DNA from 2 places in the Acinetobacter faecalis genome. Region 1 is predicted to be linked to the other one. Evidence: predicted binding sites of a transcription regulator. Region 1 holds the regulator's gene; the other holds the start of a gene.
What was found. The regulator PhoB, encoded in region 1, activates phosphate uptake and scavenging genes when phosphate is short. The targets are predictions, from matches to a motif close to TGTCATNAANCTGTCATAA.

Region 1 (12,208 bases):
TAGCAAGTGAAATGCTTCGTGCTGTTTTAGAAAATGACTTCCATCAAGATGTATTACAACGTGGTTTAGATGTTGCTCATGAATGGATGATTCAGCATCCTGAACAAGTACAACGCTTGTCTAAACAACTATTTAAAGAAATTGGCGTTTGGAAAATTGCCAAAGGCGCTAGCTTCTTTGGTTTAGATGTTCAACAACGTTCGATTGATTCGCTTATTCAAAAAATTGAAGCGATGTTATCCGATGCCAATCACCCTTGGCGTGTTCATATTGAAGAATTTGGACAAGAACTGATGCTACAACTTGCAGATAAAAATAGTGCTGCAAGCATCAAACTCAATGAAACAAAAAATTCATTGCTTGAAAGTCCACAAGTACTCAATTTTATTAGCGGTGCTGTAGTCATTTTATGCGATGCAATTAAAAACGACTTAGAAAAGCCAAATTCAGGAATTGCAGAAAATATTCGAATTGCTATTCAACAAGTCGGTGAAAACATCGTGTCGAATAACTCTGTTCGTCAATTGTTAAATGAAAAAATTGGTGGAATTGCTATTAATTTATCTGACCAATACAGCGAAAAAGTCATTCGTTTTATTAGCGAACGTATTCACGAATGGGACTCGCGTGAAATGATCGACAAAATCGAAAATGAGGTTGGTGGTGACCTACATATGATTCGTGTGAATGGTGTTGTAGTCGGTGCATTTATTGGTTTGGCTTTAGGGATTATTCGCGCCATTGTAGATGTGCTTTTATAACGCTATTCAATCAATTTATTGATGTCTTCTTCAACTTTTTAGAATACGCAAATATAGCTGACCGTGCTATGTTAAATACTATGATTAACTTAACAATTTAGTGCGGTCATGATCGAAATCCAATCCAAACTTCCTGCGCAAGGTGTGACTATTTTCAGTGTTATGTCTGCCCTTGCTCAACGCTTAAATGCTTTAAATCTATCTCAAGGATTTCCTGATTTTCCTGCACCTCCTGCATTATTAGAAGAACTTAGCCAAGCCACTTTAGATGGTTTTAATCAATATTCACCAGGCGATGGCTTACTCACTTTACGAGAACAAGTGGCAGCGCAATTTTTAAAACGAGATGGACTTCAGCTCGATCCTGTTTCAGAAATTACCATTACCCCAGGGGCAACCATTGGCATTTTTAGTGCCATTCAGGCGATTGTTCATGCAGGTGATGAGGTCATTATTTTTGACCCAAGCTACGACAGTTATGCACCTAGTATTCAATTGGTTGGCGCAACGCCTATTCATATTCCACTTACTGCACCCAACTTTGCAGTCGATTGGAATAAAGTGAAAGATGCTATTTCTGCAAAGACCAAAATGATTATTGTGAATACACCACATAATCCATCAGGAGCAATTTGGTCAAAGCAAGATTGGTTAAATTTAATTGAACTAATTCAAAATACGAATATTGTCGTGTTGTCAGATGAAGTCTACGAACATTTAATTTTTGATGGACAACAACATTATTCTGCATTGTCATTTCCTGAATTGCGTCATCGCAGTTATGTGGTTGGCTCTTTTGGTAAAACCTTTCATGTGACAGGTTGGAAAACTGGATATTGCATTGCTTCACCTGAGCTAATGAAAGTATTCCGCCAAGTTTATCAATTTGCTAATTTCTGTGGTGTTACACCCGTTCAAGTTGCACTTGCAAACTTTATGCAAAAGCATCCTGAACATATTGCAGAACTTGGTTCTTTTTACCAAGCCAAACGCGATTTATTTAATGCAGGAATTGTCCAATCACGGTTTAAATGGACACCATCATCGGGTACTTATTTCCAAAATTTAGATTACAGTGACATTCGTCCAGATTTAAGCGATGTAGAAATGTGCCAATATTTAGCTGAACAACATAAAATTGTGTCTATTCCTGTCTCTGTTTTTTACAAAAATAAACCGCAAGATTTACGTATTTTACGCTTCTGTTTTGCCAAAAAAGATAAAACCTTAATTCGTGCAGGTGAAATTCTTTCTAGCATCTAAATTTAAACAAAAACATCTATAAAATTAAGCCTTTGTTACCGAATAACTAAGGCTTTTTTTTTCACTTTAAGTTACCTTAACCCTTAGATGAATAACATAAAAATATTGTGAGTCCGCCTTTTAATGCAGAATAATCAACAAACATTAGTCACCCAACCTAACTTATGGAAAACGTTCTTTATTTTCCTATTGCCACTTATTGCGACTAATATTCTGCAAAATCTTTCAGGTACTATTAACACGATTTTTGTAGGGCAGATGTTAGGTGTACATGCAATTGCTGCTGTTGCTGTTTTCTTCCCAATTTTATTTTGCTTACTGGCTTTTGTGATTGGTCTTTCTGCAGGTGCAACAGTGCTTGTTGGACAAGCTTGGGGAGCTCAAAACCTTGAAAAAGTGCGTAATGTTGTAGGCTCAACACTATTTATGACCATTGTAGGCGGAACCATAATTGCCATTTTAGGTGTTGTTTTTGCAGAACACATTTTACTTGCTCTTGGTCTAGATGATGATGTGATGCACCTTTCACTGCCTTATGTGCAATGGATGCTTGCAGGTAGCCCACTACTATTTATTTATATTGTTTACACTTCAATTTTACGTGGTGTAGGTGACAGTAAAACACCGCTTTACGCATCAACTATGTCTATTGGAGTTGGAATAATTACAACACCTGTGCTTATTGCAGGTTATTTTGGCTTTCCAAAATTAGGAACGCTTGCGCCTGCTATTGCCACCAACTTAGGCATGTTCACTGTTCTGTTGTTTTTAATTATTTACTTGAACAGAACTGATCATCCTTTAAAGCCTGACTTAAACCTCATAAAAAATATTCGTCACCATCCGAAACTCAGTAAAATTATACTTCGCCTCGGTATTCCAACAGGCGTACAAATGATTACGACCTCTGTTGCAGGCTTAGTCATCATTGGTTTAGTTAACCGACATGGTGCAGATGCAACAGCAGCTTATGGCGCAGTAAATCAGGTGCTCAATTACATTCAATTCCCTGCGCTTTCTATTGCAATTGCAGCTTCTATTTTTGCAGCTCAAGCCATTGGTGCAGGTAAATCTAACTTGCTTTCTAAAGTAACAAAAACAGCTTTAAGCATGAATTTTTTGTTTACAGGTGGCTTAGTCATTTTGGCTTATTTGTTCTCTAAATATTTAATGGCGCTGTTTATTACAGACCCAAATGTTGTTGTTTTAGGGCAACAACTTCTATTCATTGTGCTGTGGTCTATTTTATTTTTTGGCGCAAGTGCAATTTTTGCATCAATTATGCGTGCAAGTGGCACGGTCAACATACCTATGCTCATTAATGTTTTTGCAATTGTGTGTATTGAAGTTCCTACAGCATATCTCTTTAGTGATTGGTGGGGCTTAGAAGGCATTTGGTATGCCTATGCTTTAGCATTTGTTTGTTTATGTTTAATGCAAGGGTTGTATTACCAATTTGTTTGGAAAAAGAAAACCATTCAAGTCTTAATTTAATGATTTATAAAAGTAAGAAAAAACTAAATTCCATATTTCTTATAAGGTTTTATTTTTATCTTATTTTTCAAGCATTTTTTAAATTGCTATAAACCTATTCATAAATTAAAAATGAATAGGTTTTTTTCATGGCAAAACGACAAATAAAACTAGGCGCATTTATTCCTACAACATCACAACATGCCGCAGGTTGGCGCCATCCTGAATCTCGCCCACAAGATCATTTAAGTATCGACTACGCAATTGAATTAGCAAAAACAGCTGAAAAAGGCTTATTTGATGCCTACTTTTTAGCAGATGGTTTATCTGTAAATTGGAGCCATGGCGCTTCAAAAAATGCAAATACAATAGGTTATACCGACAAAGCTGTTGGCTTTGAACCTGTCACTTTATTTGCTGCAATTTCGGCTGTCACAAAAAATATTGGCTTTATTGCGACAGCATCAACCACTTATGAAGACCCTTATTTACTTGCGCGTAAATTTGCATCTTTAGATCATATTAGTAAAGGTCGTGCTGGATGGAATGTTGTCACAACAAGTGCAGCAGACACAGCACGAAATTTCAATTTCGACAGACATCCTGATCCTGCTTTACGTTATGAACGTGCCGATGAGTTTATTGAAGTCACACAAAAACTATGGGACTCTTGGGAAGATGATGCCTTTAAATACAATAAAGAAACTGGTCAATTTTTTGATGCTTCACAAAGCCATGAACCCTTGCACAGCGGTAAATATTTTAATGTTCAAGGCGCATTAAACGTACCTCGCCCACCGCAAGGTTATCCTGTTATTGTTCAAGCAGGACAGTCTGAAGCAGGTCGTGAACTTGCTGCAAAATATGCAGAAGTCATTTTTACATCACAACAAAATTTAGAAGATGCTCAAGCGTTCTATCGCGATATTAAAGGTCGCTTAGTAAAATATGGTCGTCATGCAGATGACATCAAAATCATGCCCGGTGTTTCTATTTTTGTTGCTAAAACTGAAGAAGAAGCTCAACAAAAATATGCTCTTTTAAATAGTTTAATTTTACCTGATGTAGGTCTTGGTTTACTTTCAGGATTATCTGGTGGCATCGATTTATCTAAATACGATTTAGATGCACCATTCCCTAAAATTAACGATGCAGATTTAACCTTCTCAAGTCGCCAACAATTGATCATTGATATTGCCAAAGAACATAATTTTACGATCCGTCAGCTATATGAATATATTGCTTCAGCTCGCGGTCATTGGACATTAATTGGTACACCTGAACAAGTAGTTGATCAGTTGCAAGCATGGTTTGAAAATGAAGCTGCTGATGGTTTTAATGTTTTACCACCATCTACTCCTGCGGGTTTAAATGATTTTGTCGAATTTATTGTGCCTGAATTACAACATCGTGGTTTATTCCGCACAGAATATGAAGGCACAACTTTACGTGAAAATTTAGGTCTTCAACGCCCTGAAAATCAATATGTCATTGCAAGCCGTTTGCGAAACTCAGAAGCATCTTAATTCATGTGAATGATTCATAAAAAAGCCTGCATGATTGCAGGCTTTTTTATCTTTTGACTTCAATTATTTTTTGGACTTACTCGCAAATGCAATCACCTTTTGATAACCCGTAGGTAATAGACGTTGTAGTAAATCTAAGGCTTTCGCATCATTACCAATAAGCAAACGGCGTTTATCTTTTTTCACAGCTTCTAAAATTTGGCGAGCTGCTTCTTCGGGTGGACAACGCAGCAATTTATTAAACGATTTTGCAGATTTTTCAGGATTCATTCCTAAAGTCTTCAAACTATCATTCATTTTTGCTGAATTTGCGATATTAGTTCGAATACCACCAGGGTGAACACAAAGTGCGCTCACACCGCAATTTTCCATGTCTAGTTCTTGACGCAAAGATTCTGTAAAACCGCGCACTGCGAATTTGGTTGCGTTATAAGCAGATTGTGTTGGTTGTGCGGTTAATCCAAATAAACTGGAAATATTTACGATATGACCATCACCAGTTTGCTTTATGAAGGGTAAAAATTCTTTCGTTCCGTAAACTACGCCCCAAAAGTTAATATTTACGATCCATTCAAGCTCTTCATACGATGCACCTTCAACTGTAGATGCTAAAGCCACGCCTGCATTATTGAAAATCATATTCACAGAACCATGATCTTGTACGGTTTCTTCTGCCCATGCTTTCACTGCAACTTGATCTGCAACATCTAATTTTTTAATCGTAACGCGTACATCTGTATCTTTTAGCTTTTCAACAGTTTCAATTAAACCTTGTTCATTTACATCGCTTAAAGATAAATGACATCCTTCTTTGGCAAGCAAAAGTGCAAGTTGCTGACCAATACCTGAACCCGCACCTGTAATTGCAGCCACTTTATTTTGAAAATTTTGCATTTTATTTAGATCTCTCAGTATTTTGCATTACAGGCAAATATTGCCGTTCAAAGTATCTCTTTAATTGTAACAATGAACCGAAAAAACTTAAAATTTCATCAGTCACTTTTAGTAAAAATGCGCTTTTTTTCCAAATTTGTCATAAAAGTGACATAAGTTATTATCGATAATATTAGAGAAATTGAGCCTCTGTATCTTTATAATTCTTGTGATATTTGCAGAAAAATTTAATTTTAAAATAAATTGTTTTAATTTCTATTTTTTATAATTTTTAACACATTCAACAATCTGAAAGACAATCATAGCAATCATTACAACAATAAAAAATCTTCATAAAATCATCAAGAAAATGTCATATTTGCGTTTTAGAATTGTCATATTTTCTATTTTGCAATGATACTGTCATAATTAGTCTTTGTAATAAGCCTGTCATAAATACAAAAACGGTCAACCGTTTATATTAATAGGGTATTGCGCTGTGAAAGATGACTACATTTTAATTGTTGATGATGAACTCCCTATTCGGGAAATGATCCACACTGCTTTAGATATGGCAGGCTTTAACTGTTTGCAAGCTGAAGATGCTCGCCAAGCGCATCAAATGATTGTCGATCAACGCCCTTCTCTTGTCTTATTAGATTGGATGATGCCTGGTGGTGTTAGCGGTGTTGATTTATGCCGTCGCTTAAAAAAAGATGAAAGCCTTTCTGAAATTCCAGTCATTATGCTGACTGCTCGCGGTGAAGAAGACCATAAAGTTCAAGGTCTAGATGCGGGTGCAGACGATTACATGACCAAACCATTTTCTACTCGTGAATTGGTTTCTCGCATTAAAGCTGTGCTTCGTCGCTCAAATGCTTTAAGTGGTGAAAAATCTATTGATGCCAATGGTTTAATCTTAGATCCTATTAGCCAACGCGTAAGCTTTGGTAACAATATTTTGGAAATGGGACCAACTGAATACCGTCTTTTGGCATTTTTCATGACCCATCCTGAACGTGCATATACACGTGCTCAATTACTTGACCAAGTTTGGGGTGGAAACGTATATATTGAAGACCGTACAATTGATGTTCATATTCGTCGTTTACGTAAAGTTTTAGAACCATTTGGTGCAGATCGTTTTGTCCAAACTGTTCGTGGAACTGGTTACCGTTTTTCTACGCGAGCTGATGTCGCATTAGGTTAATTATTTTTTTATGTACGAACCATATCCTGTCCCAGAGCTTGCAAGAGATCATAAAAAGTTTCGATATAGCAGCTTATGGGCTTTTTCTAAGCAAGATTTAAGACTCCTCACATTCTTTATTGTGATTGCTGTATTTATTGGATTAGGAACTGGATACTTTTGGAGCTGTATTCTTTGTGCATTTGCAGTGTTCTGCATTATTCAACTGCGCTCGCTTTATTTAGTGAACGATTGGATTTCAAATAGACCCTACGATGTCCCACCAAACTTAGGTGGCATTTGGGGCGCACTACTTTTCAATGTTTACAGAGCACAGCGCCAAGAACGAATTGTACAAGCAGAAATGGTGGGCTTAATTGACCGCGCCCAATCATCACTTGTTGCCTTAGCAGAAGCAGTTGTTTTAATTGACGACAACAACCAAATTGAATGGTGGAATCCTGCTGCAGAAAACTTACTTGGTTTTCAACTGCATGATCGTGGTCGAAATATTTTAAGTATTTTACGTCAGCCAAATTTCATTGAATACTTTAACCATATTGATGAATCTCCAGATGGCTTGAAAATGAAATCAAGCGTTCATGAAGAACATTATGTACAAGTTAAAATGACTCGATTTGGTGGTGAAAGTCGTCTATTGGTTGCTTATGATGTCACTCGCATGCACAATCTTGAACAAATGCGTAAAGACTTTGTAGACAACATTTCACACGAACTTCGCACGCCATTAACCGTGCTTAGTGGCTATATTGAAACATTTACAGACCAAGAAGATATTAATCCACGTTGGAAGCGTGCATTTGATCAAATGCAATCGCAAACACGTCGTATGAATGCTTTGGTAAATGACCTACTTTTACTTTCTCGCTTAGAAAATGAAAAAAGTATCGCCAAAAACCAAATCATTGAAATGCCAAGTTTAATGAACCAATTATTTGATGATGCACAAGCTTATAATGTCGATTACGGTCATACACTGAATTTAAATATTGATAGCCACTGCGAAATTATTGGTTCAGATATGGAACTCGCAAGTGCTTTTAGCAACCTCATTACCAATGCAATTAAATACACGCCTAAAGGTGGAACAATTACCATTGGTTGGCATGATGATGGTACGCATGGCTACTTTACAGTAGAAGATACAGGCATTGGTATTGACCCGAAACACTTGCCACGCTTAACAGAACGCTTTTACCGTGTAGATAGTGCACGTAGCCGTGCTACAGGTGGTACAGGTTTAGGCTTAGCCATTGTGAAGCATGTCCTTATGCAACATAATGCTTATTTAGAAGTCGAATCTAAAGAAAATCAAGGTTCAATTTTTAAAGCTGTATTTCCAAAAGAACGCTTATTTCACTCAAATTAAATTCGTAAATAAGACATTAAAAAAGCACCTTTCGGTGCTTTTTTAATGTCATAAAACTTAAAGTGTATGACCTAAAGCTTTACCCATTTCTACCGCAGAATTCGCTTTAAATTCTGCATCCCACTGCATTTTATTCTCTTCAAATAAAACCACAGCCGTTGAACCTAAATAGAAACGACCTAATTCAGCACCCTTTTCTAAAAATAAATTGTGCTGATTCACTTCTAAACGACCAGAAGGTTTAACTTTACCTGTCGCAACAGTTTCAATACCCGCAACAATCATCGCACCAACAAGAACAACCGCCATACGACCAAGTTCTGTATCAAATAAACATACCATACGTTCATTACGTGCAAATAAACCTGGAATATTTTCCGCAGTGGTTTGATTCACAGAGAATAATTCGCCCGGAACATAAAGCGTTTCAGTTAATGTTCCTGCAAATGGCATGTGCACACGATGATAATCTTTAGGTGAAAGATAAACCGTCGCAAACTGACCATTTTTAAATGGTTCTGCCAATAAAGGGTCTGCAATTAAGTTTGCCGTATTGAAACTTTGCCCTTTCGCTTGGAAAATTTCACCCTCTTCAATTTTGCCTAATTGCGAAATTGCACCATCAGCAGGTGACACAATACTTGTTGCGTCTGCATCAATTTCACGAACGCCTTCTTTTAAAGAGCGCGTAAAAAACTCATTAAATGATTTAAATTTCAAAGCATTTTGTTGTTCTGCAATCGACATATCAATGCCATATTGCGCTTTAAAAGCACTAATTACGGTGTTTTTAATAATTGGAGTTTCACTTGCGGCAAGTTTACCTACAACACGAGATAATTGGTGTTGTGGCACAACACGTTGTGCTTGAATGAAAAGTTGTTTTTTTAAACGTGATGTGAGGCTCAAGACGGCGACTCTCCAGTAATAATAGGACTAGCGAGGCAGTTGCCCCATTCACTCCACGCCCCATCATACGCTTGAATTTCCCACCCCAATAAACGACCTAAAATATAAGCCAAACCTGAACGATGATGCGATTGGCAATACACCACTACAGGTTCATTTAAATTGAAGCCTAACTGTTCCAAACGTTGTTGCGTGTTTTGTAATGGATGCAATTTTAAATGATTTTCACGGTTTAGGGCAGTACTCCATTCAAAATGAATAGCCCCTGGAATGTGACCGCCGCGTCGCGCAGCTAATCGGATGCCTGTATATTCATCTTCTGTACGGCAATCCCAAACCTGAATCTCTTTATTATTCACCTTTTCAAGTAATTCATCATATTGAATTCGATATGTTTCATCTAAATTAAATTGAACTAAATTACTTACGTTTTCAAAGCTTTCTACATCTGCTGAAGTAGGTAAACCTGCACCTAACCATGCATGAATACCGCCATTCAACAGGCTTGTATTATAAAAACCTAAACAATGTAAATTCCAAATTAAACGCCCTGCCCATGCACCACCTTCATCGTCATAAGCAACAACGTGATGATCTGGCGAAATATTTAAATATTCAATCAGTGCTTTTAAGCCATCTTCATTAGGCAATAAACCCGATGCATTTTCTTCTTGGCGTACCAAAAGATTTGGTTTCAAATGAATTGCATGAGGAATATGTAATTGTGCATATACCGAACTTCGGCTCACATCAACAATACGTATTTTCTCATTTCCTAGGTAAGGAACTAAATCCTCTGCCTCAATTAACAGTTTGAAATTAAAATCAAATGTAGCCATTTTTTGCATTATATATTTAGATGAATAACTTCAATCTTAGCACACTTACTTTTTTGTAATCTGTGCAATTCTAGTATTCACTTAGCATAATTTTAAATAAGAAAACTTGGTTCTTATTTAAAAAAAAATGCCAAACATAAAGTTCGGCATTTTTAAAATATAAGTAATTTTACACTTCTGCAATATCAAAAACCTGACGTAAATATGCAAGAAAAGTATCATTATCTGTCATAGTTTTTCCTGGACTATCTGAAATTTTCGCAACAGATTGTCCATTACATTCCACAAGTTTCAACACAATATTAAGCGGTGTTTGCCCCATATCATTGGTTAAATTTGTGCCTATACCAAAACTCACTTGGAAACGATCTTTAAAGTAATTATGCAATGACCACGCTTTTTCTAAATTTAAGCCATCACTAAACGTGAGCATTTTAGTTTTGCTGTCAATTTTAAGATTTTTATAGTGTTCATAGGCTTTGTCACCCCATTCGTATGGGTCGCCACTGTCATGACGTAAACCATCAAACAGTTTTGCAAAATACAAATCGAAATCACGTAAAAATGCATCCATTCCGACGACATCGGTCAGCGCAATTCCTAAATCACCACGGTACTCTTGCACCCAAGTTTCTAATGCCGATTTTTGGAAATTACGTAAGCGCACATCTAAAGCTTGGAAAGCCTGTAAGAATTCATGCGCCATTGTTCCAATAGGCGTAATGTTTAAATTCTTCGCAATAAGAACATTACTTGTTCCACGAAAAATATGCGGTGCAGCTTTGTTAAATTCTTCAATAACGTGCTTTTGCCATTCAAAACTATAACGACGACGTGTTCCAAAATCTGAAACCAAAAATGGTGGATCACTTGGATTTTGTTCTGCTTCGTATTTTTTAAGTAGTTCAACTTTTGCTAAAAGACGGCGTTCACCTTCTTCCAAAACGTCATCTGAACGAATACGTTTAAAATAAAGCTCATTTACAATGGCAAGTACAAAAATTTCAAACATCATCGCTTGAACCATTGGACCTTCTACCCAAATATCCAAACGACCTTCTTCATCTATTCCAGCTTTTATAAAACGACGCTTTAATTGAAATAATTCTAAATAATCGACAAAATCACTTTTAATAAAACGCAAACTTCTTAAATATAAAAGCTCGTCTTCTTTAAATTGAAGTTGGCAAAGATAATCTAATTGCTCATTTAAATCATCTAAAATGTCCACAAGTGGATAAGCCGTATCTTGCAAATTACGGCAACGGAAATGATAGACACTATGCGTTTGTGGAAACTTATGAAGAACCACCTGAAGCATTGTAAATTTGTATAAATCTGTATCAAGTAAAGATTGAATGATTGGAGCCATATCTTGATGTATTTCGCTGTGCTTATTGCATTAAAGCATATTTTTTAAGTAAAAATTAAAAGTTTTATCTGACAGTAGTCTGTTTTAGATAAAAGAAAAGATCCAATTTATCTTGGATCTTAAATATTCTTAATATTCAGAGCGTAAAATTAATCTTTTAACTGCTTTAATTTCTCATCCTGTCCAATAATTTTGGCAAATTGTTCAACTGTTTTCTGTCCTGTTTGCTTTGCATTTACATCACAATCTGTTTTGCGAAGCTGTTTCACAATAGACCATTCTAATTTAAACATTGCGCCCATTAAGGCTGTATTGCCTTTATTGTCGCGGGCACAGCGGTCTGCACCGTTTGAAATTAAGGTCGTTACAATATTTTGATGTCCATAATAAGCCGCCATCATGATTGGCGTGTAACCATCCTTATTTCTGACATCTACAGGAAAACCATATTTTAAAAACTCATTGATCACTTCTTCATTACCCGTTTTAGCAGCAGCAAAAAATAGATCAATCAATTCCTGTTGTGAGTTCACCTGATTAGTTACAGCATTTTTAGCGGGGGAGATATTTTTGACTTCAGTTGCTGTTGCAAATGCAGAAGAAAAGACAAAAA
Region 2 (12,208 bases), on a different contig from region 1:
ATAAAATAAACTCCATCATTACAATTATCACATGAATTTATTATTTCAGTTTGTACACCAAAAAGCATGACTTTAACTCACGTCATCTATATAACTTGAAACATAATCCTATTATTTTGGAAGTAAATGCCAACGGTCTAGCAAAGCTACAGCGATATTGTATACATCTGTATATTTACATCATTAATATCGAGATATTTTGCAATGTCGTCCCCTATCCTAGATGGTCTTCAATTTCCTATTCAAGAACAAAACAATAAGCCGAGTACATCAAAAACTGGGCGTGAAATTATTGCTGAAGCACTTTCAACAGTAAATCCAAGTCTTGCTCAACAAGCTATTAAAGAAAAAAATTGGCGTAAAACTTATCCTCAATATTTCAAGGCACTTGTAGAATCTGGTATTAAAACAATAAATGACCCGATTAAAATTGCTGAACTTGGCTTAAATAAAGCCCATCAATCATTTGAATTTTACCGTGATGGTCAGAAGCATTGCTTTGCTAACATTATGCAATTTGCAAATCATTCACTTCATACATTTGCTGTGAAAGGTGAAAATACTTCTGCTCCTGAATGGTATGTACCTTATCAAGGACAAAAGCTCCAAGGTGATGCGTTACTGTCTCAAATTCAAACTTGGGAAAATAACGGCATTGTAGAGCCAAGCCATGCAAATGCTTTACGTGAAGCCATTGCTCATCCTGAATGGTTCGATTTATCTGATCGAACAATGGTATTGTTTGGCGCTGCATCTGAAGCAGGCCCTTTAACTTGGTTATCTAAATGGAAAGCCAATATTGTTGCTGTAGATTTACCAAGTGAACGTGTTTGGGACAAAATTTTAAATACGGTTAAAAGCGGTAATGCAACGCTTTATGCTCCATCACAAGAAAACCTTGATGCAAATACAGATATTTCCGTATTAAAAACAAAACTTGGCGCGAATTTATTAACGCAAACACCTGAAATTGCACAATGGTTACTTGAAAAACCAAATGATTTAGACCTAGCTGCGATTGCATATTTAGATGGTGAAAAGCATGTACGTGTATCTATGGCAATGGATGCAATTATGCAATTTGTGAGTACGCATAAAGCCAATACAAGCTTAATGTTTATGTGTACCCCAACCGATGTTTATGCAATTCCAAAAGAAATTGTAGATGCATCTTCTGCAAAGTTTAATGATCGCTCACAGCTTCAAAAAACACTTTCTAAAGCCATATCATCTTTAAGCTTTAAACATTTGTTTAAAGAAAATTCAACAGAACTTTATAGCTCTGAAAATGGTAAGCAATATGGTATTGCAGACTGTTTAGTCATTGAACAAGGTCCTAACTATGCTTTAGCAAAACGCATTCAACAATGGCGTGCAACTTTAGCAAGACATATGGGACAACGTGTCAGTATTAATATTGCACCATCCACAACTACACATTCTGTAACTAAAAATCCGCTTTTAAAAGCAGCCTTTAACGGTGCAAGCTTATTTGATGTGGAAGCATTTAAACCTGAAACAACAAATGCAATTATGGCAGCGTTATGGATTCACGACTTACGTAATCCTAAATCTGTAGCAAACCCTGAAGTGAAATTAGAACATCCATTAGAACTAATGATGGAAGGTGCTAACCATGGCGGACTTTGGCGTGTTGCTTATTTAGCACGTACAGCATTACCTTTAGCAGCGCTTTATGGTTTTGCAGAAGCTAAACTTCCTAAAGCACTTAAGAAAAATCTAAACAAGTAATCTGCGTTTAATTATTTTAGATTTAAGTTTCTATTATAAAACTGCTAAAAATTACCCAATAAAAAAGCTGCCTTTTGGCAGCTTTTTTAAATTCATTAAACTTAGAATACTTTTAACAATAACCAGAACAACGCACCTGATAAACAGATTGTTGCAGGTAAAGTGAAGATCCAAGCTGAAAGAATAGTACGAACCATTTGGAAGTTCAGACCAGATTTGTTGGCAACCATCGTACCTGCTACAGCAGAGTTAAGTACGTGAGTTGTTGATACTGGCATACCAAAACCATCAGCAGCAGCAATTGTCGTCATTGCAACAAGCTCGGCAGACATACCTTGACCATAAGTCATATGTTGCTTACCAATACGCTCACCAACAGTTACAACAATACGCTTCCAACCCACCATAGTTCCTAAACCAAGAGCAAGTGCTACAGCAACTTTTACCCAAGTAGGAATATATTGTAGGAATGAATCCATATTGTCACGGTACTGATCAACTACTTTCGCTTGAGATTCATTCATTGCAGGTAAAGCTTCTGCTTTATCTAAACGTTTGAATGTTGTTGCACTCAAGTACATATCGTTACGAAGTGCAGAAACTTCAGTTTCTGGAACATCTTTTAAAGAACCGTATTGACCAACACGATCACCCAAATGATCTGTAATACTTGCCAATGCAGGTACAACAGCAGGTGTTAACTCTTTAGTTTGAATGTATGTAGTTAATACTTCACGCGCTTTTTCATCTGTAATATCTGCATGATTTGCATAAATTACTTCAGCAGCTTGTGTAGATAAATCACTGAAAGATTGAATATGTTGTTGATCTAAATTCTTGTTTAAAGAATATGCCAAAGGTACACAACCAATCAAAATCAGCATGATTAAACCCATACCTTTTTGACCATCATTTGAACCGTGCGCGAAACTTACACCTGTACAAGTGAAAATTAAAAGTGCACGAATTAATGGTGGTGGTGGCTTATTGCCTTCAGGTGGTTGGAATAATTCTAATTGTTTTTTAAAGATTTTTTTAACCAACAAGAACAACACAGCTGCAAATGCAAAACCAATTAATGGAGAAAATAAAAGTGCTTTACCTACTTTTAATACTTGCTCCATATCTACGCCAGATGCGCCACTGCTTGAATTTAGAATGTAGTTCATAATACCTACACCTAAAATAGAACCAATAAGCGTATGCGAGCTAGATGCAGGAATACCAAAATACCAAGTACCTAAGTTCCAAGTAATAGCTGCAATTAACATGGCAAAAACCATTGCAAAACCTGCACCAGAACCGACATTCATAATCAGTTCTACAGGAAGTAAAGCAATAATACCGTAAGCAACTGCACCACTTGCAACCATTACACCAAGAAAGTTACAGAAACCACACCACATTACCGCAACAGGTGCAGACAATGCATTGGTATAAATAACAGTTGCAACGGCATTGGCTGTGTCATGGAAACCATTCACAAACTCAAAACCTAAAGCAATAAATAATGCTGTTGCAAGCAAGATTACTGAATAAAGGCTTAATGCAGGTACATGAGATAAATCAGCCACCAATTGGAAGCCAATATAAATAAGCGTAGAAATAATGACTGTTAAAAACACCGGCATAAAATACTTCGGTGTTGGTACATGAACATTAGTCGACGAAATTTTCGCCGATTGTTGTACTGAATCTGAAACTGGAGATTGATTAGAATTCATGCAAGCAAGTAAAGAGGATAAGAATATCCCCTTATTGTTCAATTTAATTATGACAATTATATGACAGACCATTGTCATATAAAGTCAGTTTTTATACTTTTTTGTTGTAGTCCATCTTGTAAAATCATACAAGATAAAATATTTAATACATATAAATCAAAGTCTTAATAAAACTCCCCAATTTTTAAAACAACAATCAGCTATGTTTCATTTAATTGTAATATTTCGCATGATTGATCAAAAAAGTAGCAAAACTCTTATTTTTAATAATATGCACTATATTTATGACAGAATAATGAAGGATTTATGACAAATAAAAAGAAACCCTTAGTCTCTTTTTATTTTTACAGATTTTTATTTATTTTTTATTCCAATTATATCTAAACTTACGCGACGATCAGGTTGCAAACATGCTTTTAACGCTTCTCGTCCTTTTATATCAGTACAATTGGTAGTTACAGGTTGAAGCTTCCCTTTGCTTGAAATATTGAAATCAGTTTGTATCCCTTTGCTTAACAAATAGCTACGGATTGTTTCAGCGCGCTCCATTCCAAGTTTTAAATTATACTGTTCCGATCCTAAACGATCAGTATGCCCTGTAATATTAATTTGTTTCACAATACCATAATGACTTTTTAATTTAGCAATTAGTGTATCAAGCTCTAATTTACCTTTTGGCAACAAATCATTAATTCTAGCCTTATCGAATTTAAATAATGCATCTGCTGAAAGTTGAATTGTTTCAGTTTCATACACAACAGGTGCTGGCTCCGCAACCACTTCAAGTGGAGGACACCAACGATGGCTTACATTTCCTGCGCATGCAGTTAAAAATAATGGTGCGAATGCGAGCACAATATATATTTTTTTCATTTTATCGCCTTTCATATCAGTTTATTCATAGAGTAAATTTAAAAGGTTAATCATCGATTACTACTTCCAAGTAAATTTCAGACCTAAAGTTCCTTTATAAGTTTCACGCTTTTCTGATGTAAATGAATGCTCATAACGCCCATCAGCATAAACATAACCATGTTGGCTTATAGGTACTTGTGCACCTACTCCAACAGATCCCCATGTATTGTTATACTTTTCACTGATAGTATCTGGACCAATATTAATATCACTTTGCTTTAGAAAGTCATGAAGTACGTTGGCTGTAAAATAAATCGTATTTGTTCTTAAACCTTTAGCTTCACTATTATGCGCTAAACGAATACCCAAACGACCGCGTAAACCATGTTGATCATTTTGATCGACTGTACGGACATCATCATTAAATGAGTCTAAACCTAAATATTGATAGACTAATTGAGCTTGTGGTTCAATCATCCAACCTGATTCATTCTCTTTGTGTTCTGTTAATGCATATGGACGTCCGACTTCAGCCGAAAGGACTGCACCAAAACCATTTTGTTTTACTTCAGCTAAGCCATCAGAATTATATGTATTACGTAAATGAGAAACTTGACCTACTAAATCTATATATGAACCATTTTTATCATAGTGGGTATTGTATAAACCAAGACTAAACGCATCAGATTTTCCACTTCCTGTAAATTTATTATCTATAACTTTGCCATCAATCGCTCTGTAACGATCTTCAAAATTCAAATCGCTCCGTCCATATGAAATGTACGCACCTGTATGATTACGAGATTGTTTTTCTACATTTTCATGAATAATAAAATCGTGACCAAATTGCATTAAATATTGTTCACCATTTAAATTAAAACGGTTTTTTCCTTCCAAATCTAAATGACTACCAACTATACGCCCCCAACTTTGTCCTTTATTGTCTTTCACACATGTTCCACACTCATCCCAAGAAAGCGTCTGATTTTCACCTCGACGTTCGTGCAATGTTCCTAGTGTTGTATAACCCAATTCCATATTCGCAATCGGCATTTGAGTATAATTAGGTGTTTCAGGGTTATATATGTCGACATTTCTTTCTAAAGCTTTTGCTGTCCAGTAGTATTCATCACTGGTTCCTTGCGTACGTTTTACAAGTTGAACCTGTGAAATACCCGTTGTTCTTGCAGACCCTGTAAATGCATTTGCACCAGATTTTTCTACATAAATTACAGGTATGGTATTTATAATTTGATTGATTTGAACAACATCACCATCAATTGTATTTAATACACCATTTGGATTGACTGGTATTACACGCGTTGAACCTTGTGCGGTGCCTGTAATAGTTAATACATCAGAAAATGAGTTTGTGCCGACATCATCACCTGTGGCATTCCACAATGTATTCATTTTAATAGTTGCATTGCCGCTAGCGATGTAATTGCCATCAATTTTCAGTTTATCTCCAACTTTCCCATTGTCTAGATTAACTACACCATTATTTGAAGTAAAACTGTCCGCCTTAATAGTAAAATCAGAGATTCCCCAGTTTGCATTATTTACATCAAAACCATTTATAATTGAGTTATTAAGTACTAATATTGAAAGCTCAGATTGTGTAGCAGTACCTTTTTTAGCAAGTTGCCATACTGCACCATCGTTTAATGTCAAATCAATTGAAGAAGTGCTCCCCATTTCTGTAAGCCCCTGGATTTCACCCTCGCTCACAATCATATCTATATTTGAAGAGTTACCCACTTGTAACAAAGCGCCTTGCTTAGATGCAACTAAATGGGTTTTATCACCAGTAAAATTAAATTTAACATCTGCTTGATTATTATCAACTCTTAGCAACGATGCCGCTAAAGTGTCATTTGAAAGTGCAAAATCAGCATTATTAATATTTGCAGAAATTTCTGTAGTTGAATTTTGAACAGAGTTCGTTAAAAAGTCATTTCCTACACGAAGTGCTGAATCTTGAGAGCGGACTTTAAATTCTTTTGTTTTACTTGCTTCTAATTTTGAATCACCATAGGCTAAAACAATTGCTTCACCTTTTGCATCAGACTGATCAATGTTTACATTAGAGTTGTCACCAAAATTGAGTTGACCTGCACCCCAGCCATCTCGATTCACAAGAAAAGGACGAAAAGATCTATCTTTTTTCCCAATATGCAAAGCATTACCACCGCCATGCAAAGTAATATTGGTATTACCTAATAACTCTACAAGTGGCATCGCTCGTGTTGCTGAGTCCTGACCTGAAACATAGACACCATTGCCATATGCGGCAGTAATATCTGCCACATAGTTTCCTTTAATAACAATATGAGCTGTAGGACCAACGCCAGTCCTATTGGAAGCTCTACCGTCATTGTTTTGAATTGCTTTAATTCCTGTTACGGGTCTCTCGTCTGTTAAATCGGTTTTAACCGCAGTGAAAGAATAATTATTTTTAATTTCAATGTAATTAGTTTTATCGTTACCAGATGCCACCGCTACATCATTATATGCCTGACCAGCCATCAGACCATTAATATCGCCATTATTTGCATTCGAGAAAGTCAAATCTACATTATTAAAATAAACACTCCCACCAAAGGCTGCTCCTAATCCTGTAATAGAATATGTCCCTGCATTAACACCATCTGCAACAACAGCTAAGTTATTCCCTGTTAAAGTATTGTAGCGAATTTGTCCAGAATCATAACCGCTAGTCCCGAGAAGTATTCCTGTAGCCTCATATTTTAAATTTGTGACTTTTATATCTTGATTTTCAAGTACAAAATTTTTGCCATATTCAATGTTAGATGTAATGTGAATGTTCTTTTTATTAAGTACACCATAATCTCCATTTGGAGTATTTGCATTTAATATAGTTGAACAAGCAAATCCATTATCAGGTACGGTTGTAGTTCCACAAGTTGCAGTAAATCCAACATTTGGTGCTAAGATTAATCCGACACCCATTAAAATAGATGCCTTACTTGATGATTTTGTTTTTTTTCCAAACTCAGAACACACTACCCAAACATTAAGACCACTCGACCAAACTAATTTATATATTTTATTCATTTTAAAACACTCTTATAGGTATTATGTTACACAATTCACATATTAACTGCGGTTTATTTTTTAAACAATAGTATTTTTTTTAACCAAGTGTGACTCAGTAGTATTTTTTTAAATATATATATATAAGTTATTAATTTTTATTAATATTAAGCATCACTGAATAATTCCAATAAAAAGTTAATTTTCAATCGGTTTATCGAATTAATAATTAAGTATTTTCATATATAAATTATTTAGATCATCTATATATGTGTTTCTGAAAGAAAGTGGCGAGAAAATAACAGGCTAATCTGTTAAGATTATTACCGTTTTTTAATTCCTTCTGAGAACGTTTGAATGTCCACACTTGCCACCCTGAAAGAGCTTCTTAGCAAAAGAATTTTAATTATCGATGGTGCGATGGGTACCATGATCCAACGCCATAAATTAGAAGAAGCAGATTATCGTGGTGAACGTTTTGCAGATTGGGCATATGACCTAAAAGGCAACAATGACTTACTTGTATTAACGCAACCACAAATTATTCAAGGTATTCACGAAGCATACCTTGAAGCGGGTGCGGACATTATTGAAACCAATACCTTTAACGGTACACGTGTTTCAATGTCTGACTATCACATGGAAGATTTAGTTCCAGAAATTAACCGTGAAGCTGCACGTCTTGCTAAAGATGCATGTGCTAAATATTCTACTCCTGAAAAACCACGTTTTGTGGCAGGTGTAATTGGTCCAACTTCACGTACCACTTCTATTTCACCAAACGTAAATGATCCTGCATTTCGTAACATTACCTTCGATGCTTTAAAAGTTGACTACATAGAATCGACTAAGGCACTCATTGAAGGTGGTGTAGATATCATCTTAATTGAAACTGTTTTTGATACCTTAAATGCTAAAGCTGCAATTTTTGCGGTAAAAGAAGTATTTAAAGAGTTGGGTTACGAACTTCCAATTATGATTTCAGGCACAATTACAGATGCCTCAGGTCGTACATTAACAGGTCAAACAGCAGAAGCTTTCTGGAACTCTATGCGTCACGCAGAGCCAGTTTCTATTGGCTTTAACTGTGCCCTTGGTGCAGATGCAATGCGCCCTCACGTAAAAACATTATCTGACGTAGCAGACACATTTGTTTCAGCGCATCCAAATGCAGGCTTACCAAATGCTTTTGGTGGATACGATGAAACACCTGAAGAAACTGCTGCATTTATCAAAGAATTTGCTGAAAGTGGTTTAATTAATATTACAGGTGGTTGCTGTGGTACAACGCCTGATCACATTCGTGCAATTGCCAAAGCAGTTGAAGGCATTACACCTCGTCAAATTCCTGAAATTGAGCCTGCATGCCGTTTAAGTGGTTTAGAACCATTTAACATTACTAAAGATTCTTTATTCGTAAACGTAGGTGAACGTACCAACGTAACGGGTTCTAAGAAATTCCTTCGCTTAATTAAAGAAGAAAATTTTGCTGAAGCTTTAGATGTTGCACGCCAACAAGTTGAAGCTGGTGCTCAAGTCATCGACATCAACATGGATGAAGGCATGCTCGATTCACAAGGTGCGATGGTGCACTTCTTGAATCTTGTTGCATCTGAACCTGATATTTCACGCGTGCCAATCATGATTGACTCATCTAAATGGGAAATTATTGAAGCAGGCTTGAAATGCGTACAAGGTAAAGCGGTTGTAAACTCAATTTCGTTAAAAGAAGGTTATGACGAATTTGTAGAACGTGCGCGCCTATGCCGTCAGTATGGTGCTGCTATTATTGTGATGGCATTTGACGAAAATGGTCAGGCGGATACTGCAGAGCGTAAAAAAGAAATCTGTAAGCGTTCATACGATGTTTTAGTAAACGAAGTGGGCTTCCCTGCTGAAGATATTATTTTTGACCCGAACGTATTTGCGGTTGCAACAGGTATCGAAGAACACAATAACTACGGCGTAGACTTCATTGAAGCGACAGGTTGGATTAAACAAAACCTACCACACGCCATGATTTCAGGCGGTGTTTCTAACGTTTCGTTCTCATTCCGTGGTAACGAACCTGTACGTGAAGCTATTCACTCTGTATTCCTTTACCATGCCATTCAACAAGGCATGACAATGGGTATTGTAAATGCTGGTCAAATGGCAATTTATGATGACATTGATGCAGACTTAAAAGCTGCGGTTGAAGATGTTGTACTTAACCAAAATCAAGGTGAAAGCGGTCAAGAAGCAACTGAAAAATTACTTGCTGTTGCTGAAAAATATCGTGGTCAAGCGGGCGCACAAAAAGCAGAAGAAAACCTTGAATGGCGTAATGAACCTGTAGAAAAGCGTCTTGAATATGCTTTAGTAAAAGGTATTACAACTTACATTGACCAAGATACTGAAGAAGCACGTCTAAAATCGACTCGCCCATTGGATGTGATTGAAGGTCCATTGATGGCAGGTATGAACGTGGTTGGCGACTTATTTGGCGCAGGTAAAATGTTCTTACCACAGGTTGTAAAATCTGCACGTGTAATGAAGCAAGCTGTTGCTTGGTTAAACCCATTCATTGAAGCTGAAAAAACTCAAGCAGAAGCAAAAGGTAAAATCTTACTTGCAACGGTGAAAGGCGACGTTCACGACATTGGTAAAAACATTGTTGGCGTAGTACTCGGCTGTAACGGTTATGACATTGTTGACCTTGGCGTAATGGTACCTTGCGAGAAAATCTTACAAACTGCAATTGATGAGAAAGTCGATATTATTGGTTTGTCAGGTTTGATTACACCGTCATTGGATGAAATGGTTTTTGTTGCCAAAGAAATGCAACGTAAAGGCTTTAACATTCCACTGATGATTGGTGGTGCAACAACTTCAAAAGCACATACTGCTGTGAAAATTTCACCGCAATATCAAAATGATGGTGTTTACTACACTGCCGATGCTTCTCGTGCGGTTGGTGTTGCAACACAATTATTATCTGCTGAAATGAAGCCAAAATTAGCTGAAGATTATGCTGCGGATTATGAAAAAATTCGTGTGCGTTTAGCAAATAAACAGCCAAAAGCTGCAAAATTGTCCTATGCAGAATCTATTGAAAATGGTTTCAAAATTGACTTTGAAAAGAATGTACCAGTTAAGCCAAACTTCATTGGTTCTGAAACATTCACCAATTATCCTTTAGAAACTTTGGTTGAATATTTTGACTGGACACCATTCTTTATTTCTTGGAGTTTGGCAGGGAAATTCCCTAAAATTCTTGAAGATGAAGTAGTTGGCGAAGCTGCACGTGATTTGTATGAACAAGCACAAATCATGCTAAAAGACATTATTGAAAATAAGCGTTTTGATGCTCGTGCAACGTTCAGCATTTACCCTGCAAACCGTACAGCAGCGGATACTGTTGCTGTAACAGATGAATCTGGCAATGTTACGCATACATTTGAGCATATTCGTCAACAGTCTGACAAAGTAACAGGTAAAGCGAATTATTCTTTAGCGGACTTTATTGCGCCTAAAGATGTAGCTCAAGATTATTTAGGCGGTTTCACTGTATCTATTTTTGGTGCAGAAGAAATGTCGCAAGAATATAAAGCTAAAGGCGATGACTATAACGCTATTTTGGTTCAAGCTTTGGGTGACCGTTTTGCAGAAGCATTTGCAGAGCATTTACATCAACGTATTCGTAAGGAATTCTGGGGTTACCAAGCTTCTGAAACTTTAAACAATGATGACTTGATTAAAGAGAAGTATGTAGGTATTCGTCCTGCACCTGGCTACCCTGCTTGTCCTGAACATTCTGAAAAAGCGTCTTTATTTGATTGGTTAGGTTCTACTGAAAAAATGGGTACGTTCTTAACGTCTAGCTTTGCAATGTGGCCACCTTCATCTGTGAGCGGTTTCTATTATGCAAACCCTGAAACTGAGTACTTTAACGTGGGTAAAATCTCTGGCGATCAGTTGGAAGATTATGCGAAGCGCAAAGGTTGGACGTTGGATGAAGCGAAGCGTTGGTTAGCGCCGAATTTGGATGATTCCGTTCAATAATTTGAATTAATAAAAGCCCTCAATATGAGGGCTTTTATTTTTTTAATCCCCCTAAATCCCCCTTTTGAAAAGGGGGACTTTCGCGTATCAAATTGATACGTGATAGCTCCTCCCTTTAAAAAAAGGGAGGTTGGGAGGGATTAAATTGATATAAACAAAATGAATATTTAAAATGCTTAAATCTATGAAAAATTGAAGATTGAAAAATGGCAATAATAAAAAGCTTAGATCTAGGAAGCTTAGAAAGCATCTGTAAAACTTTAGGTGAAACTAATAATGGTCTTTCAGGAACAGAAATCACCAAGTATTTAGCTGAATGTAATATCAAAGACCTTCAACTGAACTCAACAAAATGGAAACGTTTATATGATGCTCTATACTCAAAACAAACTGAAGATCGCTGTTCCAATAATGTCTTAGCTTTTATTAAATATGTTATGCGTCCTTCACGTCATATCCATAGAAAAGAATGGTTTGAAAATATACGAACTGAATTGAATTATGTTTTGTCATTTGAAGGTTTTGAACTCACTGAAAGTGGCGAACTCAAGCAAGCAAACAAAGTTCAAACTTTTGATGAAGCCGAAGCACGCGCACAAAATTTAAGAAAAACTTTATTGGATAGAAAAATACATCCTGATGTCTTAGCATTTTGTAGAGCAGAACTACTCGTAGATAATTATTTTCATGCAGTTTTTGAAGCAACTAAAAGTATTGCTGAAAAAATTAGAGTCAAAACAAAACTTTCAAGTGATGGGGCTGAATTAGTAGATCAA

Region 2: the regulator PhoB is predicted to act here: its motif matches at 3,524-3,542, upstream of SKM54_RS01245 (inorganic phosphate transporter).

The regions. Positions count from the first base shown of each region.
Region 1 is NZ_JAXHPF010000002.1:292,244-304,451, forward strand. Features, by position in the region: gene SKM54_RS03285 (DUF445 domain-containing protein) at 1-761, shown strand, start outside; gene SKM54_RS03290 (methionine aminotransferase) at 870-2,024, shown strand; gene SKM54_RS03295 (MATE family efflux transporter) at 2,148-3,518, shown strand; gene SKM54_RS03300 (LLM class flavin-dependent oxidoreductase) at 3,647-5,023, shown strand; gene SKM54_RS03305 (SDR family NAD(P)-dependent oxidoreductase) at 5,087-5,917, opposite strand; gene phoB (phosphate regulon transcriptional regulator PhoB) at 6,396-7,106, shown strand; gene phoR (phosphate regulon sensor histidine kinase PhoR) at 7,117-8,475, shown strand; gene asd (archaetidylserine decarboxylase) at 8,533-9,384, opposite strand; gene SKM54_RS03325 (sulfurtransferase) at 9,381-10,223, opposite strand; gene pncB (nicotinate phosphoribosyltransferase) at 10,393-11,595, opposite strand; gene SKM54_RS03335 (ankyrin repeat domain-containing protein) at 11,745-12,208, opposite strand, start outside.
Region 2 is NZ_JAXHPF010000001.1:239,605-251,812, reverse strand. Features, by position in the region: gene SKM54_RS01250 (hypothetical protein) at 205-1,752, shown strand; gene SKM54_RS01245 (inorganic phosphate transporter) at 1,854-3,476, opposite strand; gene SKM54_RS01240 (OmpA family protein) at 3,831-4,349, opposite strand; gene SKM54_RS01235 (autotransporter outer membrane beta-barrel domain-containing protein) at 4,410-7,409, opposite strand; gene metH (methionine synthase) at 7,746-11,432, shown strand; gene SKM54_RS01225 (TIGR02391 family protein) at 11,639-12,208, shown strand, end outside.